3 regions of the Bacillus sp. TCT6 genome follow, and region 3 is predicted to be linked to each of the others. Evidence: riboswitches for the same ligand, from Rfam matches in the RefSeq annotation. Region 3 holds a riboswitch; each other region holds the start of a gene.
The links. Region 3 has a riboswitch for magnesium ahead of mgtA (magnesium-translocating P-type ATPase). Riboswitches for the same ligand answer to the same signal wherever they lie in the genome.
Positions count from the first base shown of each region.

Region 1: linked by a shared signal. The riboswitch ahead of AC0ONG_RS06605 (P-type ATPase actuator domain-containing protein) and the one ahead of mgtA (magnesium-translocating P-type ATPase) in region 3 are both predicted to bind magnesium.
Region 2: linked by a shared signal. The riboswitch ahead of AC0ONG_RS27330 (FtsW/RodA/SpoVE family cell cycle protein) and the one ahead of mgtA (magnesium-translocating P-type ATPase) in region 3 are both predicted to bind magnesium.

Region 1 covers NZ_JBVYHX010000001.1:1,285,486-1,291,073, reverse strand. Annotated here, with positions in the region: gene AC0ONG_RS06625 (YveK family protein) at 1-579, opposite strand, end outside; gene AC0ONG_RS06620 (acyltransferase family protein) at 580-1,773, opposite strand; gene AC0ONG_RS06615 (FbpB family small basic protein) at 2,102-2,242, opposite strand; gene AC0ONG_RS06610 (5'-3' exonuclease) at 2,599-3,465, opposite strand; gene AC0ONG_RS06605 (P-type ATPase actuator domain-containing protein) at 3,598-4,323, opposite strand; M-box (ykoK) riboswitch at 4,659-4,824, opposite strand; gene AC0ONG_RS06600 (DUF350 domain-containing protein) at 5,037-5,423, opposite strand; gene AC0ONG_RS06595 (glutathionylspermidine synthase family protein) at 5,416-5,588, opposite strand, start outside.
Region 2 covers NZ_JBVYHX010000002.1:56,382-61,969, forward strand. Annotated here, with positions in the region: gene mgtE (magnesium transporter) at 1-1,223, opposite strand, end outside; M-box (ykoK) riboswitch at 1,504-1,669, opposite strand; M-box (ykoK) riboswitch at 2,182-2,358, shown strand; gene AC0ONG_RS27330 (FtsW/RodA/SpoVE family cell cycle protein) at 2,545-3,672, shown strand; partial or broken gene AC0ONG_RS27335 (serine hydrolase domain-containing protein) at 3,900-4,460, opposite strand; gene AC0ONG_RS27340 (hypothetical protein) at 4,589-4,819, shown strand; partial or broken gene AC0ONG_RS27345 (hypothetical protein) at 5,092-5,588, opposite strand, start outside.
Region 3 covers NZ_JBVYHX010000001.1:3,823,728-3,829,315, reverse strand. Annotated here, with positions in the region: gene mgtA (magnesium-translocating P-type ATPase) at 1-1,999, opposite strand, end outside; M-box (ykoK) riboswitch at 2,335-2,502, opposite strand; gene AC0ONG_RS19425 (hypothetical protein) at 2,671-3,210, shown strand; gene AC0ONG_RS19420 (DUF3932 family protein) at 3,245-3,496, opposite strand; gene rnz (ribonuclease Z) at 3,686-4,609, shown strand; gene sdaAB (L-serine ammonia-lyase, iron-sulfur-dependent subunit beta) at 5,282-5,588, shown strand, end outside.

The sequences.
Region 1 (5,588 bases), 2.5 Mb from region 3:
TACAGCTAAACCTATCCCAACAAAAAAACTAACAATTAAAGAAATAGGAATGATTAGTTGAAATTTTGGAAACAATTTTTCAGCCTGTTCCTGTAACTCAGGATCCGTCAACACTTTCACACCTTGTACATTTGTGTACTGTTGAAAACTTTGTTGTGATTGCTCTGCCAATGTCTTTACTATGTCTTTCACGACTTTCGGATTGGAATCTTTTACTGTAACAGTTACAATTTGTGAGTTGTCCGTATTTACCACCGAGATTTTTTGTGCTAATTCATAACTTGATTGCTCTAATTTCAAAGTTTTTTTAACTGTTGAAATAATTAATGGGCTTTTTAAAATATCGACATACGATGTTACTAGTTGCTTATTTTCTTGTGTTTTATTTGTTGAATTTTCCTTATTAAACTCATCTAAATTCCCAACAAGAATTTGCGTTGAATATTGATATGACGGCTTTAAAACATACATAGAGATAAGAACTAAAGAAGCGGTTAAACAACACATCGTTAAAATAATCGTTACGAATCTTCTTTTCAATAATTGTTGAAAATCTTTTATACTCATTTCTTGCTTCAATTATTTCACCGCCCTTTTCTGAATAACATCCTGCAAGTCACTCTTTACAGATAACCCTTTCTCCTTTCTATCCACTTGTTTTGTTACATACTTTCCGACTCTCAATGCAAATTTTTCTACATATATATACGAAAGCATTGCAAATATAAACGAAAAAACAAGTGAAAAAATTAAAATAATAAGCAACGGTAATATTTTATGGAGCATGTATATAAGGGAAAATAACGATATAATATGATATAAATAAAGACTGTAAGAAATCTTCCCCAAATATAACAAGTATTTATTACGTAGTAAGGACGACAAAGTTGATATTGACAAGCTTAATATGACAAATAGACATGCACTTATCGCCACTACATAGTCTCGAAATATAAAATTATTGAGCACTTTCATTTCTCCAATAAGCCCTTCATACATAAAAAGTAAAATCGCAAATAAAAACCATGCAATTTTCGTGTTTTTAGTACAATTACTATAAAAAACTATTAAATTATTTTTATACTTCGCAACTAGTGCTCCTAGTAAAAATAGCACCGTATAATGCAAAGTTAATGCATAGCTTGTTAATGTTAAGCCCGAACGAAACAAAAATAATATGATGACAGAACATATACTAAAACTAAACAATAATAGTAATGAACCCCTTAACGTTTTTCGTAAGCAAATCATCAAAATTAACGGGAAAATTATTGATATTCGCATTTCATGGACAAGCGACCAAATCACACCGTTATATGCATCTGTATTATATTTCCCAACCAATAAAATATGTTGTGCGATTAAGCTTGAAGAACTTTCAATCGTCCATGAGCGATTAAACCATTCACTTAAATAAGAAATACCATATTCACTAATTGTAGTCTGGCATATAATCGCTATAATTATTGCCACAATATAAGGAATATATATTCTGCATATACGTTTTAAAAGGTATGACCCATAGCTACTATAGTTTTTTTCAATAGATTCATACAAAACAAATCCGCTCAAAACAAAAAAGATAATAACAGATTCGTTACCACTACTAAAAATTAGACGAGCAGGTGTTTCTTTTAATAGATACACAACAAATGGTTTATTATCTTCATAACTGTAATTTTGAAATGCTGAAAAAATCATTAAATGATGACCAATCATTACTACTAATGAAGAAATCCCTCTTATAGAGTCCAATTCTTCGTATCTCTTCATCTTTTTACATCAACTCCTAATGAAATGATACTAATCATTTCAAAGCGACATCTTTATTCATATTCCTCTCCTTTCTTTTCATTCCAATTTTTCATATTAAAATGATTTTATAGTATAAATTTGAGTGTATTGTAACATTTTTTGTAATATTATGAATAGTAAATCTCGAAAATTGGTATATACCAATTTCAACCTCGAAAAATGAGTAATATTGATAGAAAAACACTATAAAAATTTCTTGCATATTTACAAAATTAAAGAGATGAATAGCGTTTTTTCAATATAAAATAAAAAAGATAGCCTATATAGGCTATCTTTTTTATTTTATTTAATTACTGGCACCACTATATGCTACATGTCGTTTCTCAATTCTTTCTTCAATTTCTTTCATATTTTCTTTATTATTTAATAGTGATTGTTTATTTTCAATTAATAATTGTTTAAAAGATTTTCTCACTTTTTTTCTCATTTTCATTGTCCTCCTTGGGGGATGGTTTATATAAAAGATAAAGAATTATCTGTGTGTCCTTATAATAATTGATTGTTGTGAATTCTATTTGAACTTCATATGAAAATTCCGTTTATTTTCTGACAACTTTGTGAACACGAAAAAAAGACTCTCTAAAACTATGTTGAAATTAATTCACTTCATTATAAAAATTACTATTTCCATCAACTTTTATCATTATATCTTGTCGAAACATTTATATATTTAAAATTGATTTCGACATAATTTTATTTACTATAATACTGTTTACAAAAACAAAAAGAAGGTGTTGCATAAGTCAAAGTTCGACTTATGCAACATCCCTCTTTCCAAACTATTTATAGCATATTTATTAATATTTCAGGTCTTCCCCAATTCATTTCTTCACAAACAAATTTAAGTTTTTCTTCATCCATTGTGTGTAGTCCCTCTTCTAGTGAACATGAAATTGGAACTTCACAGTGAATTTGTGCTAATTGCAACGAAATATTTAAGTTCTCTAAATCACTTTCAATCTTCGTACGCTGCGCTTTCGTTAATGATTCTACATTTTCTAGTACAGCGGATACTGTTCCGTGCTCTTGAATAAGCTTATACGCTGTTTTTTCACCGATACCTTTTACACCTGGATAATTATCACTTGTATCTCCCATGAAAGCTTTTGCATGGACGATTTGCCACGGCTCTACACCTTTTTCTTCCATGATTTTCTCCGGTGTGTAATATTCGTAATTTCCAATTCCTTTACGCAGAAGCATAACTGTAACGTTCTTATCAACAAGTTGAAGTAAATCTGTATCACCAGTTAAAATATAAACTTCAGCTTCATTGCAATATTGTTTTGCAAGCGTACCGATACAATCATCGGCTTCGTAGCCTTTCATACCGATAACTGGAATGGATAATTTCGCAGTCATTTCTTGCACTAAATCAAATTGAGGAATTAATTCTTCTGGTGGCGCTGCACGATTTGCTTTATAATTCGAGAACGATTCTGTTCTAAATGTCGTACTTCCCATATCCCAGCATGTAACGATATGTGTTGGTTCGATCGCTTGCGTAGCTGTTAACAAGTGTTTCATATAACCATGAATCCCGTTTGTAGGGGTTCCATCTTGTCGTTTCATAAATTGTCCGTAAACACTTGTTGCGTAAAAAGCACGAAATAATAGTGCCATACCATCAACTAATAATACTTTTTTCATAATTCCTCTCCTATTAAAAAAATAATAACCTCACGTTATCACGTAAGGTTATATAAATAGATTACCATTCTACGTTTTTGCTCAACTTTGTCTATTATACATGGTTTTTGTATATTTAGCACCATTAACACATTAAGACATCCTACTACAACAAGTATGCAATATGCCTGAATACGTATTTTTTCCAGTAGAAACAACGACAGCCTTTGCATTTCCACTAACAATATGCGAACCTTTAAAACATACATTTTCAAGCTCAAGTGGATTATAATCTTTCATCCGTTTTAATGGAATAAATCGTTTACGTTCAAGGTGATAGCAGCTTTCAAACTTCTCTATACTCGCTTCGTTTCCCGTTAACACAGACTCATTTACTAATAAATCATCTGCATAAATAATACGTACATCAGCTGGCACAGCATCTCCAGCCGAAAGAAAAATCATATCTCCAGGTACAAGTTCTTGCACTGGTATCTCCATCATTTTCAGTTCACTATTTAGCCCTGTACTACTAGAACATTCTACTCTAGATACAGTAATCGTTTCACGTTGTAATTCATCACACACACGTTGTTTTGAAAAACCTGGGATCATGCCACCAAGCTTCATCATTACTTCTGCAAGAAGTGCTCTTTTTGAAGTTAGTTCATTTCGGCCATATACTTGAATACGTTTTTGTGCCTCTTTCATTGATAGTCCGTCTCTTGTTGTTTTAAAATATGCAAATACAGATTTTACATCTCTTGTTGCAATTTCAATTAATAAATCTTTATTTTTTTGAAGCATTGTTTGTTCTTTTATTGATTTTTTACTTAGTTTATATGACGTGTTACCCACAGTTTTGTTTGCATATAACATATTATCGTCTCCTCCTTTACAACATAGGAAGAAACGCTTTGTTTCTCAATTTATCCACTTTACTGTGAAAGTGTCTAGCGCTTTATAAACGCTACATTGTGATAAATATAGAGGGAGGAACAAATCGTTTCCTGCCTACATCATATATTTTTGATTTGAAGTATATGGGTAACGGAACCGAGTCAGAATTTGACATGCTCCTCACCTCCTCGTTTAATTTTATAGTTTATACTATGAAATTACTCATAGCTTGGTAACAAAAAAGACCCCTACCCTTAAGAGAGTAGTGGCCATTACATACACAAATAAACGATTTCTAATATAATTAGAAATCTACGGACCTCTCCCTCACCGAGTTTTAGCACTGTATAGCATAGGTACATTACCAGCTACGTTAAGAAAAACCTTAATTCGATCATTCCTGTTGACCCATTGGCGTCTCTCGACATTTTTGGGCAGTAGCATTTCTCTATACAGGAGCCTCACCTAACAGAGACTTATTTTCATTACATTGAAAATGTTACTCTTATTTAAAATAGATGTCAACCGTAGCCTACAATTTTTTCAAAAGGTATGGCAAACTAACATATATAAAGTGAAACTTTAATCAGTGGGGTTTTGTTCATCCCCCACTGATTATTAGCCCTCACCAATCGGGCTGCCCGGCAAATAGCGGAATAAAATAAAAAACTTTACGTTTAAACGTAAAGTTTTTAATAAGTTATACAGCCAGCAATTACAATCCCAATTGAAAGCGATAAAAACATAAGAAAAAGACCGACTGCTTGATTATCTTCTTCAAGACTTTTGTTTATATTAAAGCGTGGTGTAAGCCACTCAGCTAAATAAAAAACGATAATTTGAGCCAAAATCCCAACTGCTCCCCACGAAATCATATCAAGAAGTGAAATTGAATTAGCTGCTGTCGAATATAAAACAATAGCTAACCCAAGTAATCGTCCTCCAAGCACATAGCTTACCGCCTTATTCCCTTGAGCCATTAACTTAAATTCCTTAACTTTCGTTGTCACTTCCATCAAGAACAGACCAATACATAAAAGTCCGAGTGTTACTGCTAAATATGATAAAAAATTAATCATTTTTCCCCCTCCTTTTTATACCTACCGGTAAATAGTACGATTCATTTCCTGTAATCTTTTCTCCCGCGCGAATACCGATACTACTTGCTTTTCCAGCAATTAAAAAAGAACCAAACACATACGACAGTTTCTCCATCCCTTTTTCTGTTTCCAAGGATACGACTG
Region 2 (5,588 bases), on a different contig from region 3:
AATTTTCTTAGAATTAAAGGTAAAACAGCTGCAACAAGAGAGGCCCAAATAACAATAAATAATAAAGTGATTGCTACAACTTGTGCAACTTCTGTTCCAACACCTAACATATAAGCACGAGTGAGTCCAGCTACCGCAAGTGCAAGTCCAAGAAGCATACCAATTGCAAATTCCTTTTTCATTACACGAAAAATGTCTTTAAATTTCACCTCTCCAATACCAATTGCACGAGTAATTGTTGCTACAACCTGTGTTCCTGTATTCCCTCCAGTACCTACTAATAATGGAACAAAGAAAGCAAGGGCAACTACAGTTTCAATTTCGTTTTCAAAATACTTTAATACTGTACCTGTATATGCCTCAGCAACAAAAAGAAGTAATAACCATGGTAGACGTTTTAAGAAAATGCTCCAAATGCTAGCTTCAAAGTAAGATTGATTTAATGGTTCACTTCCGCCTAACTTTTGAATATCTTCTGTAGCTTCTGCTTCCATAACATTCATTACGTCATCAAATGTTATAATACCAATCATTTTATTATTTGCTGTTGTGACAGGTATTGCTGCTAAATTATAATTCAGTAGCTTTTTTACAACTTCTTGCTGATCAATTTCAGCTTGTACTGAAATTACCTCTTGAATCATGATAGTAGATAATATCTCTTCATCTGGTGCTAGTAATAACTCATGTATGGAAACGATTCCCTTAAGATAACCGTGATTATCAAGAACATAACTATAAGATATTGATTCTACATTTTTAGAATGTTCCCTAATGTACTTCAATGTCATTTTTACTGACCAATTTCCTCTAACTGCAACAAAATCACTTGTTACAAGACTTCCCGCCGTTTCAGGTTTGAAAGTCATCAATTTTTTCACGTTATGTTTTGTAATTTTATCTAGATACGCCATTAATTTAGCCTGTTTTTCTGGATGAACCGCTAGAAGTAAATCTACTAATTCATCAATCGGTTGTAAATTTAGCAACTTTTTGGCTTTATTTTCAGATAAGTGAATTAAGATATTATATTTTTCTTCTGCACTCATATATTGAAGAATTTTAGAGCTTTTTAATACAGGTATTGTATTTAGCAATATGACTTGATCTTCAATTGAAAACTGTTTTACTTCTTGTGCAATATCATACGATGGATGACGTAAAACTTTCTCTGCATCCAAGTTATTTTTGGTTATAAGTAATTCCTTTAATAATTTCTTCATGTTAACTCCTCCTCATATTGCTAAGGGAGACTCTAGAGTTTCATGAGTGGTTTTGTTTTATTTTATCTGTCTTAAATTTTTTATTAAAGCAATAATAGTTACATTGCAATCAATTCATTAGTTAGAATTACCTCCTTTTTGAATATAGACAAGATAAAAATAAATAACATTAAACAGAAAAACCTTTACTCAAAAAGGAGTAAAGGTTTTTCACAATACAAATAAATGATTATTAAGACAGCTCTGCCAAAATCACAGAGGTGCCTTTCTATCAAATCGTATACCACTCCCTCGTTGAGTTTTAGCACTGTATAGCATAGGTTTTTATAACCAGCTACATTAAGAAGGGCCTTAATCCGACCGTTCCTGTTGACCCATTGGCGTCTCTCGACATTTTTGGGCAGCAGCGTTTCTCTATACAGGAGCCTCACCTAACAAAGTTTATTGAATTACTTCAAAATTTAAACCAGAATTTAATATTTGTCAACTGACTTTCAATTCCATTCATAAAAAAATCTTTTATAGAAAATGAAATTATATTTTATTATAAATTTAAAATTCCCCTTAAAAAACATAGAATTCAAATAGATTTAATTCGAAGAAACGTAATAAAGCATATGAAACTTATTGTTTTTAATCAAATTCCAACTTTATAACAAAAGATGAATAATTAGTCATTCTGTATATCGAAAGAACATTCATAAAAAAATCTTCTTTTATGATTAAAATCTTCTTTACTGTTTATCAAATTTATATGGTTAAACTACTTAATCAAACGATTCACTACAAGTCAAAAATATGTACTTATACGGAATGATTACATACATTTTTTCATATCATTTCTCAAAGGACTATAAAGCAATAAAACAAATAAAATTAGCAATATGGTTGCTTGACAAGCAAAAAAAATATATTTATGCTTGGCTTGCTACACGAAACAAACACATAAAATTTATATTGCTTAACCTGTTAGGTGAGGCTCCTATGCAAACACAGGCTATTGCCCAAAAATGTCGAAAGACGCCAATGGGTAGAACAGGAATTGTCGGATTAAGGCTCTTCTTAAGATAGCTAAGTAATGAATTTTCATTACTTTACGTTGTATAGTGCCAAAGCTCTACTAGGGGGAAAAAAGCCTTATTTAGTCATGCCATTTTGAATCCCTCTAGTTACATACTAGGGGGATTTTTGCGTGAAAAAACAGGGAGTAAGCGATAGAATCTTCCCAAACAAAAGTCATATTTAGTAATTGACGAGAACAAGATTCTATTCATTAGCAAATGTAATATTATGTTTTGTTTTAAATCAGGAGGATATTAAAATGAAAAAAATATTAAAAATCGATTATCTATTGCTCCTTCCTCTATTCATAACATGTACTTTAGGTATTATCATGATGTATAGTGCAAGCTCCATTGTCGCTGTCCAACATTACGATTATACCAGTAGACATTTTGTTGATTCTCAATTAACAAAGCTACTTTTAGGAACAATAGGGTTAATAGTTTGTGCTTTACTCCCATATGAAATATGGAAAAAACGAATAGTCTCAATCTGTATTATGGTTGGGGGGATTTTTTTATTAATTATGGTTTTATGGAAAGGAAAAGTGGTAAATAATGCTCAATCATGGATCTTTGGAATACAGCCAGCTGAATTTCTTAAATTAGGAACAATACTTGTAACAGCCCGTTTTTTTGCATTACGACAAGAACAAGCTAAAAATAACTGGAGTGGTATCGGAAAACTTTTATTTTTTTTAACTACAATTTTTTTTCTTATCTTTAAACAACCAAATTTAGGATCAGCACTTTTAATATTAGGTATAGGTTTTAGCATATTTCTTTGCTCAGGAATAAATATAAATCTACTAATCAAAAGAACTGCCATCGGTTCTATTTTGTGGTTACCTATTTTATATTTTTTAATTCAATATAGTTTGTCAGAAGTTCAAAAGACACGTATTACTACAATTTTCAATCCCTTTGTTGATGCACAAGGAAATGGATACCAGCTTGTAAATTCTTTTATTGCCATTGGCTCTGGAGGAATCACTGGTCATGGATTTGGAAATAGCATACAAAAAACAGGTTATCTTCCGGAACCACATACTGATTTTATAATGGCAATAGTTTCTGAAGAACTAGGATTTATTGGTGTATTTATTATATTGGCTGGAGTCTTGACTATAGTACTTCGCTCCTTAAAAATTGCACAATTATGTGTAGATCCATTCGGCAGTTTTATAGCAATTGGTATAGGATGTATGATCGGTATGCAATCTGTAGTAAATTTAGGTGGTATTACAGGACTATTTCCTCTCACAGGTACCCCATTTCCATTTGTAAGTTTTGGTGGAAGTTCTTTAATGGTCAATTTAATAGCAATGGGAATATTAATTAATATTTCAATTTTAAATAAAATCAATTTCTATAATCATAATATATAATTTTTATATATTAATTTAAAAATTTTTAAAATTTGACCTCATTAATTACTCTATATTTAAAGAATTTCTAATTATTTTTTAACTGTATAAATATTAATATTTATGTTCATTTTAATACGAAAAAAGGCAGGCATAAATATATGCTTGCCTTCCGTTCTCAAAATCAATTAAACCAAAAACAACGTGAGGTTAACCAAATCTAGATACTGTCTTCTACGCCCTATTTTTTACTTTTCTAAAAAAATTCCTGCTATTTCATTAGCATATTTTTTAGATTCAAATCCATCATAGTTACTTAGTACTACAACAGACAAATATTCTTTTAGAAACCGCATGAAGTGTGAACGATAACCTGGCCAGCTACCTGAATGTTCGAAGTATCGATAGTTAAAACCTTCTGCAAGCCTTAGCCCAAAAGCATAATCTACATTATCAATAATCGTCTCCCCAGTTGGAGAAATTTCCGGACCTATTTCGCTCATTTTTTTAACAAATTCTTTTCCACCAACGGTACCTATATTTAAATTCTCTCCCCACTTTACTAAGTCTTCAACTGTTGAATGAACTGCCCCATCTCCTGTATGTTCCCAAGGGCTTTCATGGATTTTATATGCTTCTTTTTCATTCTTCGAATATGCACTAGTAATTGGTATAGTAGTTGGGTGGTAATCTAAAATTGTTGTGTCTCTCATATTTAAAGGGGCAAACATACGATCCTTTGTAAACTGACGTAGAGACTTGCCGCTTACCTTCTCTACCACTTGTGACAATAAAAAATATCCTGTATTAATGCCGTACCGATTAATAAATTAAATTATAAAAATAATTTATTATACCTCCATGTACCCTAGCTGATATAATGTATAAGGAAATTATTGGTTAATTGAAGATACATATATTAGGAGGTACATAAGCCATGTTAGAGGTAATTACGGCATTTTTCTTACTAATTCTCCATTCCATTGTTTATCTCTTTTCAAGTGGAGAAACGAAGCAAATAGCAAAAAAACATATAAAAGAAATTCTTAATAGTCCGGATGGAGTAATAATATTAATCGTTGCTGCGGCACTTTTAATCGGGGGATATATTTATATTTTTATGGTTTCAGTTTATGACTATAAACTAAAATTATATCCAAGTATATGAAACAATGATTCACCTAGGTAGTATGCATATTATGGTGGAGAATGGGACACAGGTGGTCTTTTTGGAGAAGCCAAATATGTTTATAATAAAACTGATGAATTGGATAATAAATAGTATATAAAGGCCTTATCTTTTTTATAGGAAGATAAGGCTTTTTTATGCATAAAGAAAAGACAACCAAAGTTGCCTTCCTCCGACTTGAACCATTTTAATTTTAATAATATGTATTGGACGCCAATCCAAATAGTATTTTAATACGTTAAGTTGTTTTGTTACTTGCTACACATATTTACTTTTTCTTGATACTTAATAACATGCTCTTTTGTTGCTGGATTCTGTTCGCCATTCTTTAATTGTTCAAGAACATTTCTCGCTTCATCACAACTCATTTTTTCTCGTTCTTTATCCTCAAATGATTGAGCTCTCCTTTTTGCATAATCTAAACTTTCTTCTTCCTCACGTGCTTCTTTCTCTGTTTTCTTTTGATTTACTTCTCTTTGTTTTTTCACTTGTACTTCTTGCTGTTTCTCGGCTTGTTTTTGCTTTTGACGTTGTTGTTCTTTGTTCGCTTTTTCTTCAGCTTGACGTTGTGCTTCGGCCTCTTGACGTTGCTGCTCTTCTTGCTTTGCTTTTTCTTCTTCAGCCTGTCGTTGCGCCTCAGCTTCTTGACGTTGCTGCTCTTCTTGTTTAGCCTTTTCTTCAGCTTTCTGATCCTTAACAGCTTATTTTTTTGCTTTTTCTTCAGCTTTAGAGTCATTAGAAGTACTTG
Region 3 (5,588 bases):
CAATATCAGTAGCAGTATCAACAGATATTCCGACATCAGCTTCACGTAATGCTACAGCATCGTTAATGCCGTCTCCCATGTAACCTACAGTGTGTCTGTTTCCTTGTAATGCGTGTATAATGCGAGATTTTTGCATTGGATTAAGCTTCGCAAATACAGTCGTTTCTTCAGCAAGTTTTGCTAATGCTTTATCTGGTAAAGAATCAATCTCGTAACCGAGGATTGGTTCGCCGATATCTAATCCAACTTCTTTACAAACTTTTCGTGTAACAATTTCGTTATCGCCAGTTAAAATTTTTACTTGTACACCATGCTTTTGTAATGCTTGAATTGCAGCTGCTGCAGATGGTTTCGGTGGATCTAAAAAGCCGATATATCCAGCGAGAATCATATCAGTTTCGTCTTTTACTGCGTACTCTTTATCATTTATGTTTCTATCTTTTTTATAAGCCACAGCAATAACCCGCATACCTTCACTATTCAATGTCTCGCTTAGTTTTTTGACATTTGAGCGTATTTCCTCAGTGAGTGTAACGATTTTTTGATCCACTTCAGTGTAGTTGCAAATTGATAAAATTTCTTCTACGGCACCTTTACAAACCATTGTATGTTCACCTGAAATATCTTTTACGATGACTGACATACGCCGGCGGGCGAAATCGAATGGAATTTCATCTAGCTTTTGAAAAGCTGATGGGTCAAATGTATTGTTTTCCTCTGTATGCTTAATAACAGCTTTATCTATTAAGTTTTTCAATCCAGTTTGATAGAAACTATTTAAATAGGCAAATTGTAAGACGCGATTGCATTCATTTCCCTTGGGATCTAAGTGACGAACAAGGACAACTTTATCTTCTGTTAAAGTTCCGGTTTTATCTGTACAAAGAATGTTCATAGCACCTAAGTTTTGAATAGAATTTAGCTGTTTTACAATTACTTTTTGTTTAGACATGTTAACGGCACCTTTAGCTAAATTAGCAGTTACAATCATTGGTAACATTTCAGGTGTAAGACCAACAGCAACGGCAATAGCGAAGAAGAAAGCTTCTTGCCAATCTCCCTTTGTGAATCCGTTAATGAGAAGGACGATAGGCGCCATAATAAGCATGAATGTAATTAAGAGCCAGCTTACTTTGTTTACACCTTTATCAAAGCTTGTTTCTACACGCTTTCCGATTACCTTATTTGCTAAAGAGCCGAAATACGTATCGGTACTTGTTGAGATGACAACAGCTTTTGCGCTACCACTTACAATATTTGTTCCCATGAAGCAAAGGTTTTCCATATCGAGTGGATTGTAATTTTTTTTCATGTTTTTCGGTAAGATATGCTTATTTTCTGTATGGTAGCAGTGTTCGTATTTTTCTATAGGAAGTGCTTCCCCTGTCAAAGAAGATTGATTAACAAATAAATCTTTAGCGGATACAACACGCACATCAGCTGGAACGATATCACCAGCTGAAAGGGAAATAATATCGCCAGGTACAAGCTCTTCAATTGGAATTTCTGTTGTGTAATTTCGATTTAAATTCGTTACATTTTTTGTTTCATGTACAAATCCATTTATTCTAAATACGCTCGCAGTTGTTCGAACCATAGCCTTTAAATTATCGGCAGCTTTTTGAGAACGAAATTCTTGGGAAAACCGAATCGTTGCACTAAGTAGTACCATTGCAGATACGACAATTGTTCCTTGTATGTCATCTGTGAAAAAGGAGAGTGCCCCAAGAGCTAATAAAACGAAAATAAATGGATTTTTAAATGCCAGCAGAAATTGAATGTACCACGGCGCCATTTTATTATGAGCTATTTCGTTCGGACCGTATAAAGAAAGTCTACGAGCCACTTCTTGTTTAGATAATCCATCTTGTGTTGTTTCTAGAAGTTTTAACGCAGAGATTACATCTTGTGTTGCAACCTCCACTAATAATTCGTTATTTGTTTTCATGCTATCTTGCTCATAAGCATGCTTTGTTTCTTGTCTTTGTAAATTAAACATCGGTAGTTCCTCCTCTGTCATGAAGGAGGAAACAATCTGTTACCTAACTAACTATTTGAAATGGTGAGGAACAGTTTCTTTCCTACCTACATGATGAAATATGAATGTAAAACGTATGGGTATCTGGGCCGAATCATCAATTGCCAACTGTTCCTCACCTCCGTACAATTTAGTAGTTTCTGAATATGCTATGTTTGTTTCATAGTAAGGTGCATATAGACGTAAAAAGACCTTTACTCAAAACGAGTAAAGGTCTGAATTCGCAGTTAAAAGAGTCCACAACAAAGACTGCTAGTAGACATAAATAAAAACAGTTTTTGTGTATGACAAAATACATGCACCTCTCCCTCGTTGAGTTTTAGCACTGTATAGCATAGGTACTGAAACCAGCTACGTTAAAAAAGGCCTTCATTCCGACCTTTCCTGTTGACCCATTGGCGTCTCTCGACATTTTTGGGCAGCAGCGTTTCTCTATACAGGAGCCTCACCTAACAGAGACCATATTCAATTACATGTTGAATGTTAGCACTGTAAAATCGTAGTGTCAATATCTTTTTTATCTGTGTTTTTAAAATATTAAATGGATTTATAATAGATATATGGGATGAAATACATGATATTAATTATAAATAATGTGGAAAATAAATATTTTTATAAAAGGGGAATTTGTAATGGTACCACAAAATTTTATTATAAATATTGAGAATCAAAAGTGGTTGTTTAATGAGCAGGAAGATTTATGTTCTCACGGGGAAATTTATTTAAATGTGGATGGAACGATTATTACGCGGACAGGTATGGATGAGGAATGGGGAATAAGTGAATCAGCTTTAGCTCTGTTACGAACTTTAGATAAAGAATATATTTGTGATATTGAAAATGAAGAGGGGCTTATTTTGCACGGATGTGGCACTATGCTCATGTTAGGATGCCCAATTTCAATTCATTGGACTATAAACCATATAGGTGAAAATGTGGTTTTAAAGGATTTTGTCAAAGTTATTTCTACTGATCAAAAGGCTATATACTATGAAGGGCTTCATATAGAATTGAATGAAAATGAATATAGAAAACAAATTGTTTCTTTTGCACTACAAGCAAAAGAATTATTTAATAAATCAAGTGAAAAGATAATTTTAAATGAGCTTGAGCGAAGTATGTATACCGACTTTTGGACGGAATATGATCATTTGTTAAATAAGTATAAATAAAAAAGCACTGTAACCAGTGCTTTTTTATTATAGATTACGAGATTGTAGGGTTTTCAAAAATAACAATCTCTGAACTGTTTGTAGTTGAAACGCGTTGGGCGTAATATGTTAAAGCTGAAGAAATATATGCTGGTAACGTATCATTTGTATGTGATGTTGTATATTCATGGATTAATTCCTTTAAAGTTGTCCATTCTAATTGTGCTGGGTGATCAGACACGAAAGAACTTACCCAGCGATCAAATGAAGATGAAAAATCAGTTTGTAAACGAAATACTTCTTTCATAATAAAACGCTCCCTTAAAATGTAGTATAATTATTTTACCACAAAACACGAACGATTGGTAAATTTTTTAAGTATAACGTTCGTGTTATATAGTTGTCTAGATGATTGGTTATGTAAATTCGATTTGCCATTTGAAATAACATTCCGTAAGATGAGAGATAGAGTATATTTAGAGCTGGAGGAAAGAAAGTGGAATTTGTATTTTTAGGAACTGGTGCAGGTGTTCCTTCAAAAGGAAGGAACGTTTCAGCAATTGCTTTACAATTGTTAGAAGAACGAGGACAGACTTGGTTATTTGATTGTGGCGAGGCCACGCAACATCAAATATTACATACATCGGTACGTCCGCGCCGCATTGAAAAAATATTTATTACGCATTTACATGGCGATCATATTTTTGGATTGCCTGGTTTATTAGGTAGCCGTTCATTTCAAGGAGGAACTACGCCTTTAACGGTGTATGGACCGAAAGGAATTAAACAATTTATTGAAGTGGCATTATCGGTAAGTACGACACATGTGAAATATCCACTTGAAGTTGTGGAGATAACAGAAGAAGGTACCGTATTTGAAGATAATGAATTTTATGTAGAAACGAAAAGATTGTCACACGGTATAGAATGTTTTGGATATCGTATTGTAGAGAAAGATATACAAGGTGCTCTTTTAGTTGATAAATTGCTTGAGATGGGTGTGAAACCAGGTCCAATCTTTAAACGTTTAAAAGATGGAGAAGTAGTTGAATTAGAGGATGGCACGATATTAAATGGAAATGAGTTTATCGGCCCACCTCAAAAAGGAAGAATTATTACTATCTTAGGTGATACGCGATATTGCGAAGCGAGTAGGGAGCTTGCGCAAGATGCAGATGTACTTGTCCATGAAGCGACTTTCGCAGCAGAAGATGAGCAACAAGCGCATGATTATTTTCATTCCACATCTAAGCAAGCTGCGAGCATTGCACTTCAGGCAAATGCGAAGCGATTAATCTTAACTCACATTAGTTCTCGCTATCAAGGAGATACATATAAGGAATTATTGAAAGAGGCAAGAGAGTTGTTTTCTAATACAGAAATAGCGACAGATTTGAAATCATTCCCAGTAGAAAAATGATAATTTTGTAAAAAATGGTAACGATGGGTTACCATTTTTTTATGTCTAAAAAAATTTAAAAATAAAACTGTTATTATTTTATGCTTATACTTGGATGATACAGAAAATTAGAATGGTTTGAATATATACGATAAAAATACGAAATAATGATTATTTAGAAAAACTGTTATATAAGTCAGATGACATACAAGTGATACAAATAGCAGGAATGGACTTTTATTCAGAACTTTTAAAATTCAACAAAAGTAAGCGTTTTATAAAAAACAAGCTATAATGAGGGCAGATTATAATTTATGATAAGTCACATGCTTTTTAGTTATTATCGTAACAAGTGAAGTTGACTAAACCATGAGAGAGTAACATGAGAATTATAATAGGAAAGATATCACTTGTTTATGCTATGCTTGCAATGGCTTCTGTGTTAAACTTTGGATTGCTACCAGACTTTATTGTGGATTATCTTATATCATTTTTTTAATGAAAATAATACTAAGATTCTTATGTATTATGATAACTGGTATTATTTCAGGTTATATTGGATTACTTTTATTCAAAAATTATCCAATTCATACAGCAGAACAAATTCGTGGTACAACTGGAAAAGCGACAGATGTAGCAGCTTAATAGAATAGTAGAATAAATTTTTTTCATAGAGGTTTAGGGGGAGTTATGATGAAGTATCGCTCAGTATTTGATATTATCGGTCCAGTTATGATTGGACCATCAAGTTCACATACAGCAGGCGCGGCAAGAATGGGGCAAGTTGCTCGCCAGCTGTTTCGTCATGAACCAGAAAGAGTAAGCATTTCGTTATATGGATCATTTGCAAAGACGTATCGAGGGCATGGTACCGATGTAGCACTAATCGGTGGAATATTGGGATTTGAAACAGATGACTTACGTATTCCAGAGGCGCTAGAAATAGCAAAAGAGCGCGGAATTGAAGTGGAATTCATTGAAGAAGATGCCAATGCACCTC